Regions from separate parts of the Paenarthrobacter nitroguajacolicus genome, predicted to be linked through region 2. Evidence: riboswitches for the same ligand, from Rfam matches in the RefSeq annotation. Region 2 holds a riboswitch; the other holds the start of a gene.

Region 1 (4,039 bases), 1.4 Mb from region 2:
CACGGCAGCTTCACTCAGGTGCTGCTGGAGGAAGCGCTGCGGGGGCAAGGCCACATTGTCTATCACAACGTTGCTGCCGTCCCACTGCCAGAGCTCACGCGGCTTGTCGTAGTAAAGCTCAATTCCGTTGCCTTCGGGGTCAGTGAAGTAGAACGCTTCGCTCACCAGGTGGTCGGCGCTGCCTGCGAAAGCACGAGGTTCGTACTCCGCCGCCGTAGCAATAGTCGCGGCCAGCGACGGCTGATCCTGGAACAGGATTGCTGTGTGGAACAGACCGGCCTCTCCCCGCCCGGGAATCTGCAGTCCCGCGGCGGGGGCAAGGTGGACAACGGGCTTGGCTACGCGTCCGAGGTACAGGCCACCATCCTGCTCAGCCACGACTTCCAGGCCAAGTGCTCGCTGATAGTAGTCGCTCATGACCTTCATGTCGCCCACCTTGAGCATGACGGTGCCCATGGTGAGTTCGGCAGGCAGAAGATCCTGGCTGAATGATGAGGTCATGTGAAGCTCCCGGTTCTGAGGTGGCCGCGCATCGGCACCTTCTTACCTATCTAAATTACTTGAAGCTTCAATTTATTCCTAACGAACGACATTACCCCTGAGCACGACATGTTTGAGCGCCGCGATGGTACCCGGATGACGGCGCGGATCGTCACTGCACAGCACGACGTCGGCACTTGCGCCTTCGCTGATGCCCTCGACTCCCAGCCACTCACGGGCGCCCCAGGCGGCGGCGTGCAGGACCGCCGCCGGCGGAAGGCCGGCGTCGTGGAGTTCCATCATTTCGTCCGCAATCCTGCCGTGTTTGATCACGCTACCGGCGTCAGTACCGGCATAGACGGAAACCCCCGCTTCGAAGGCCTCCAGCACACGCTCGCGACGACGCTCCCAGAGACGCATCATGTGGTCCGCGTACTCCGGAAACTTCGGCGCTGCCTGGGCTGCGATATCCGGGAAGGTAGCGATGTTGACCAGGGTGGGGACGATGGGCACTGACTGTTCCACCAAACGGGGAAGGTGCCGCGGAAGGAGTCCGGTGGCGTGCTCTATGCAGTCGATATTGGCGTCGAGCATGTCATCGATGGTGTCCTCACCGAAACAATGCGCGGTGACCCTTGCTCCCTCATCATGGGCCGCGGAAATGGCTTCCTTGACGGTCTTCGCGGGGAACGAGGCAGCGAGGTCTCCAACGCCGCGATCGATCCAGTCGCCCACAAGTTTTACCCAGCCATCTCCGTCACGGGCTTCCTTTCGGACCGTTTCCACTAGTTCCCGCGGCTCAATTTCATGACCCAAACCGCGAAGATAACGCCGACTCCGGGCGATATGCCGACCCGACCTGATCAGTCGCGGCAGGTCCGTTCGTTGCTGCACCCAGCGGGTGTCGGCGGGCGATCCGCAATCGCGGATCAGCAGCGTTCCGGCGTCGAGGTCTGCTTGGGCCTGGGCGAGCGTTGCCTGTTCATTCACCGCTCCTCCAAGGCCGAGTCCGATGTGACAGTGGGCATCAACCAAACCTGGCAGGACCCAGCCATCCAATATCCTGTCCGGCGTCGCACCGGGACGCTCAAACGTCAGTATGCCGTCTACGGACCACAGCCCATGGCGCTCTTCGACTGCCGATACGAGCGCAGGTCCGCTGAATTCGATGATGTTGGCCATGGCAAAAGCGTAGCGGGGGCGGCGTGTTGGAGCCTGGTGCCTGCATGTGACTGGGAGCCCGTCGGGAGCTGTGGTAGCTTCGTCTACGACCACACGGGGGCCCCTGCAGGGGCTGAGATCGGACTGACGCAGTCTGCGACCGTTGAACCTGTCCGGGTAATGCCGGCGAAGGAAGTGAGTATTCCCTTGAGCACCACAGAAACACAGCACAGCCCTGCCCAAAACCAGACGAATACTGTCCAAAATACGGCGGAAACTGTAACGCAATCCCTGAAGTCCCATTCGTTGGCTTGGCTGGAAGACCCAGGTAACGGCATACGGGTCCCCGTCACGGAGATCGCCTTGGAGCCTTCTCCCAATGGGCAAGCAAACAAACCTCTGCAGGTATACCGAACAGCGGGCCCCGGAAGCGATCCCGTGGTGGGCCTGGAGCCTTTCCGTGCACCATGGATCGAATCCCGCGGAGACACGGAGGCTTATTCGGGGCGGGAAAGGAACCTGCTCGACGACGGTAAGTCCGCGGTTCGGCGTGGAGCCGCGTCAGCGGAGTGGAAGGGTGCGCAACCGGTGCCGCGCCGCGCCGTCGCGGGTAAGACCGTCACGCAAATGCACTACGCGAAACAAGGCGTCGTGACTCCGGAGATGCAGTTCGTTGCGTTGCGGGAGAACTGTGACGTTGAGCTGGTCCGCAGCGAAGTCGCCGCGGGAAGGGCGATTATTCCGAACAACATCAACCACCCTGAATCCGAGCCGATGATCATTGGCAAGGCATTCTTGGTCAAGATCAACGCCAACATCGGCAACTCGGCAGTCACCAGCTCCATTGCAGAGGAAGTGGACAAACTGCAGTGGGCAGCCCAGTGGGGCGCTGACACGGTGATGGACCTCTCCACCGGAGATGACATCCACACCACTCGCGAGTGGATCATCCGCAACTCGCCCGTTCCGATCGGAACAGTGCCTATTTACCAGGCACTTGAGAAGGTAAACGGGGAGGCCAACCAGCTGACGTGGGAGATCTTCCGCGATACGGTGATCGAGCAATGCGAGCAGGGTGTGGACTACATGACCATTCACGCTGGCGTCCTGCTGAGGTACGTGCCCTTGACCGCCAACCGCGTCACGGGCATCGTTTCCCGCGGCGGATCGATTATGGCCGGATGGTGCCTGGCACACCACCAGGAGAACTTTCTCTACACGCACTTTGACGAGTTGTGCGAAATCTTCGCCAAATACGATGTCGCGTTCTCCCTGGGTGACGGTCTCCGCCCGGGTTCCATCGCCGACGCCAACGACGCCGCGCAGTTCGCCGAGCTTGATACGCTCGCGGAGCTGACGCAGCGGGCGTGGGAATTCGACGTGCAGGTCATGGTGGAGGGACCCGGGCACATTCCCTTCCATCTGGTGCGGGAAAATGTGGAGCGTCAGCAGGAACTCTGCAAGGGTGCGCCGTTCTACACGTTGGGGCCGTTGGTTACCGATATCGCCCCCGGCTATGACCACATCACGTCAGCAATCGGCGCCACGGAGATTGCCCGCTACGGCACGGCGATGCTCTGCTACGTGACCCCCAAGGAGCATCTGGGGCTCCCCAACAAGGACGACGTCAAGACGGGGGTCATCACGTATAAGATCGCGGCTCACGCAGCTGACCTCGCCAAAGGACATCCGGGGGCCCATGAGCGTGATGATGCTCTTTCCAAGGCACGGTTCGAGTTCCGCTGGAGGGACCAGTTCGCTTTGTCCCTTGACCCGGTCACGGCAGAATCCTTCCATGACGAGACCCTGCCCGCCGAACCAGCGAAGACCGCGCATTTCTGCTCCATGTGCGGCCCCAAGTTCTGTTCGATGCGCATCAGCCAGGACATCCGTGACGAGTATGGTTCGGCAGAGTCGCAGGCCGCAATCGCCGGGATGTACAGCGGGATGCGGGAAAAGAGCGAGGAGTTCCTGGCCTCCGGCGGAAAGGTCTACCTGCCGGAACTTCAGGTCCCAACGAACTTAAACGGAAGCAGTTCAGGAAGCCTGAGCTGACATGGCTCGTCCGACGTCCGCGATGAATGAGCGGATTGCCTGATCGCCATCAACTGAATCCTGGGGCCGGTGTCCACCCGCTGCGACGCGGCGGAGGGCGCCGGTCTCCTGGAGATAGCCGGCGATTTCCTCGTACAAGGGCTCCCAACCGCCAGTGAGAACCAGCGTGGGAACGCCCGGCACAATGTGAAGCGGAGCTTCCCATGGCGGTGCTTGGAGCCGGAGCCTGTGTGCTGACCGCCGCGCCTCCGGAGTGTCCAGTCCGCCGGTCTCGGCGGAGAAAGCACGCCGGTAAAACTCACGCTGGTAATCGGCGTCGTTGAGCTGGTTTCGCACGTCGAAC
Region 2 (4,039 bases):
GTTCTGGCATCGGATGTCTTGCTGGCGATCCTGGGTGCCGCCCTGGCAATCGACATGGCAATGAACAAGCACCTGAACAACTTGATGCTGCTGGTGGCCCTCGCGGTGATCGGGTTCATTGGCTCGGTGACCGTGGCCCGGTTCGTAGCCGAACGGAGGGAGCAGAGCAATGAATCCTGATGCCACCGGCTTGGATTTTGTGATCGACGCCGTCACTGCACTGTTCCTGGTGGTGGGCGCACTGATGTCCCTCGGCGCTGCTATTGGCTTGTTGAGATTTCCGGACCTCATGAGCCGCATGCACGCGGCCACCAAGCCGCAGGTTTTGGGTCTGTTCCTCATGCTGGCTGCGATCGGCCTCCAGATGCGGACCTGGTGGGTATGGCCAGTCCTTCTGGTGGCGTGGATTTTCCAGCTCCTGACGGCCCCGGTTTCCGCTCACATGGTGGGCCGCTCCGCCTACCGCACCAAGCACGGGCATCGCGAAATGCTCACCAAGGATGAACTTGAAGCGGTTGTGCAGCGGGCGGCCGCGGGGCAAGAGCCCGGGAACCAGCGCTAGCAGCAGCGGAAACAACGAACGCCGGGACTACCCTCATGGGTGATCCCGGCGTTGTGTAGTGGTGCGGTTGCCTAGACGATGTCGTGGGTCTTGGCGAAGCGTGCAATGGCGCGCTGCGTGCCCCTGCTCGCCAGGACCTGGATGAGTGTGCTGACGAAGGCTGAAATCAGCGCGAAAGTCAGGGCCGAGCGAAGACTCGATTCCATGTCGTCGTTGCCCAAGGGTGGTTTGTTGCCCGTGGCCTTTTCCCACCCTTTGTTGACAAGTTTGGTACCTACGAAGCCTGCTCCGAGACTTACTCCGGCGCCGATCAGCTTGAAGAAGAGGTTCATGCTCCCAGCCTAACCGGCTCCAGCTCGTTCCAAGCGCTAGCGGCGGTTTTCCCGCTCCTTGAGGAACGCAGCCATGGAGCCGACAGGTGCCAGAACCGGAACAACATCGTGTTCGGCCGACCAAAGAGCATCCACGGTGGCGAACCCGGCGATTTGTTTGAGCAGGTAATACGTGGGCGGCATCAGTTTCAGGGTGCCCGCGGCCTCCGCCGCAAGAATGTCCGCTACCGGCATCCACAGTGATTGCCAGGCCTCCGTGGTCTGGTGCCGCGGTTCGGCCCCCGGGGAGGGCTTGGCAACATAAAAGTAGGTGTCGAATCGCTTGGGCATGTCTGTCGGTGTGATCCAGTTGGCCCACGGGCGGAGGTCAGAGGCGTCGATGCTGAGCCCGGCTTCCTCCTTGACTTCACGGATTGCGGCGGAAAGCACCGTTCCGGCGTTCTTCGTGGCTTCGCCCGCGCCACTGCAGATGGAGCTCTGCTGCCAGTCCGCCGCGTGGCGTTGAAGCAGGTCCGAGGGGTAGTCCCAGCCGGACTCGTCCGCGGCATCCACCCGTCCACCGGGGAAGACCACCATGCCGGCGGCGAAGTCCATGGTGCTCACCCTGTGCTGGACAAAGGCTTCGAGTCCGCCCGGGGAGTCACGGAGGAGGATGACGCTCGCGGCCAGGCGCGGCTGGGGCACTTCTGTGGGAAGGGGGAGGTCTTGCTGGGGAAGGTCAGTCATGAAGGTGCCCCTTTGCCGCGGTGGATTCTGCTGGTTCATTCTCTCAGGTCTCGTTGTGGGGCCCGGTGTGCAGGGAATGGTGTGGGGGAAGGGTGCAGAGTGGGCCTCGCAACGCACCCCCGTCTTGTTGTGGGGCCCGGTGTGCAGGGAATGGTGTGGGGGATGGGTGCAGAGCGGGCCTCGCAACGCACCCCCGTCTTGTTGTGGGGCCTGGTGTGCAGGGAATGGTGTGGGGTAAGCGTGCTGAGTGGGCCTCGCAACGCACCCCCGGAAGCCCTCGCAACGCACCTCCGGAAGCCCTCGCAACGCACCCCCGGAAGCCCTGGAACGCACCACCACTGCCGATTGTGACCGCCTGCCGGCAACAGACCAACACCCGCCACAGACTCAGGTGTAAACTGAACCAGCCCATCAGGGCAGATTTGATAACGACAGGGGAGCGCCGCCGTCGGACTCTGCAGAGATGCAGGAGACGCGAGGGCGCTGAGAGTGCGGACAGCCGCAGACCCTCGAACCTGATCCGGTTAGTACCGGCGCAAGGGAGTCGAGCTTCTCAGAGTGTCCGGATCCGGGCGGCGCAGGCCAGCCGGATTCCGGGGAGCACTTTCCCCTCCTGTAACCTCAGGAGGCAGAAAATGACCACGGTAAACGTGAAGAAGACCAGTTATAACTGGCGTGTTGTAGACATCGTTGTGGCGGCCTTGATCGCCATCGCGGGCGGCGTGATCTTCTGGGCATGGTCCCAAGGCGCCGCACTGGTATCCATCCCCATGAACGCGACGTATCCGCCTCTCACCGGCCTGATTGCCGGCGGCTGGATGATCCCCGCGGTCCTGGGCATGCTCATTATCCGCAAGCCGGGTGCAGCCCTGTTCTGCGAAACTGTTGCCGCCACCGGTGAGCTCATCATGGGTTCGCAGTACGGCACCACCGTGCTCATCTCCGGCGTTCTGCAGGGCCTGGGCGCGGAACTCATCTTTGCCGCCTTCCGGTACAAGAAGTTCAACCTGCCCACTGCCCTCCTCGCCGGTGCGGGCGCGGGCCTCTTCTGCGGCCTGAACGACTCCTTCCTCCCGTGGGGTTGGAACATCGCCTATGAAGCCGTCGACAAGCTGGCCTACATCACCTTCACCTCAATTTCCGGCGCAATCATCGCGGGCGCACTCTCATGGGTGGCGACACGCGGCCTGGCCAAGACCGGCGTGCTGAGTTCCTTCGCCTCGCGCAAGGCCGCTTCGGAGCCCGTCTTCAGCTGATGTCGGCCACGCAAAGCGGCACGGTGAGGCCTGCCGCCATCTCAGCCGAGGGCTGGGGTTGGCGGCATGCCGGCCGTGCCCAAGCTGCCATTCAGGGCCTCGACCTTCGGATCGAACCCGGGGAGCGCGTACTGCTGCTTGGACCTTCGGGTGCCGGCAAATCCACGCTCCTGCATGCCCTCGCCGGGGTGCTGGGGGATGAGGAAGACGACTCGGATGAGACCGGCTCCCTGCTGATCGATGGCGCCGCGCCCCGCGAGCAGCGAGGACGCGCGGGACTGATGCAGCAGGACCCCGAGACGCAGGTGGTTTTGTCGAGGGTCGGCGACGACGTTGCCTTCGGTGCGGAGAACCTTGCCGTGCCGCGGGACGAGATTTGGTCCCGTGTCCATGAAGCGCTCGACGACGTCGGGTTGCGTACCGCCGCCGGCGGAGGTCTGGCGTTGGATCACCCGACGGCGGCGCTCTCCGGCGGTCAGAAGCAGCGCCTTGCGCTTGCGGGCATTTTGGCGATGCGGCCCGGGCTGATCCTGTTGGACGAACCAACGGCCAACCTGGATCCTGCAGGGGTGCTGGAGGTCCGTGATGCTGTTGGGCGATGCCTGGACAAGACCGGCGCCACGCTGGTTGTGGTGGAACACCGCGTGTCCGTGTGGAAAGACCTGGTGGACAGGATTGTGGTCCTGCAGCCAGGGTCCAGCACGGCCGCAGGGACCGGGAATGCTGCCGGCGGCGTCCTCTTGGACGGCCCTCCCGACCAGGTCCTTTCCGAGGCCCGCACCCTGCTGATGTCGGCTGGCGTCTGGGTGCCGGGGTACGTTCCGGCAACCCGCACCCGCCATAAAGAACCGGACGCCGCGCAGCTTCTCCTCGCAGCCCAGGACCTTGCTGTTTCCCGACTAAAGCCACGGCGCAAAGGTTTCAAAACCATCCCGCCCGTTCCCGTGCAAACGGACATCAGTGCGCAGGTCCGGGCAGGCCAAGCCCTGACCATTACGGGTCCCAATGGTGCCGGAAAGTCCACGTTCGCGCTCACATTGGCAGGTCTTTTGGCGCCCGTGGACGGCAAAGTGAGTGCCGCCGTCGAACTTTCCGAGCGTGCGGGCATTGATCCGTTCAAGTGGAAAGCAGACCAGCTGATTTCCCGCATCGGGACGGTGTTC

The links. A riboswitch is a leader RNA that binds a small molecule or an ion and turns the genes downstream of it on or off. The one in region 2 is predicted to bind thiamine pyrophosphate.
Region 1: another riboswitch for thiamine pyrophosphate. It lies ahead of thiC (phosphomethylpyrimidine synthase ThiC); the one in region 2 lies ahead of KCX59_RS19680 (ECF transporter S component).

What each region holds. Positions count from the first base shown of each region.
Region 1 is NZ_CP073234.1:2,807,930-2,811,968, forward strand. Features, by position in the region: gene KCX59_RS13375 (VOC family protein) at 1-501, opposite strand, end outside; gene KCX59_RS13380 (amidohydrolase family protein) at 580-1,662, opposite strand; TPP riboswitch at 1,746-1,853, shown strand; gene thiC (phosphomethylpyrimidine synthase ThiC) at 1,849-3,696, shown strand; gene KCX59_RS13390 (alpha/beta fold hydrolase) at 3,679-4,039, opposite strand, start outside.
Region 2 is NZ_CP073234.1:4,172,697-4,176,735, reverse strand. Features, by position in the region: gene KCX59_RS19700 (monovalent cation/H+ antiporter complex subunit F) at 1-180, shown strand, start outside; gene mnhG (monovalent cation/H(+) antiporter subunit G) at 170-562, shown strand; gene KCX59_RS19690 (DUF4235 domain-containing protein) at 634-894, opposite strand; gene KCX59_RS19685 (NUDIX hydrolase) at 931-1,620, opposite strand; TPP riboswitch at 2,044-2,180, shown strand; gene KCX59_RS19680 (ECF transporter S component) at 2,256-2,876, shown strand; gene KCX59_RS19675 (ABC transporter ATP-binding protein) at 2,876-4,039, shown strand, end outside.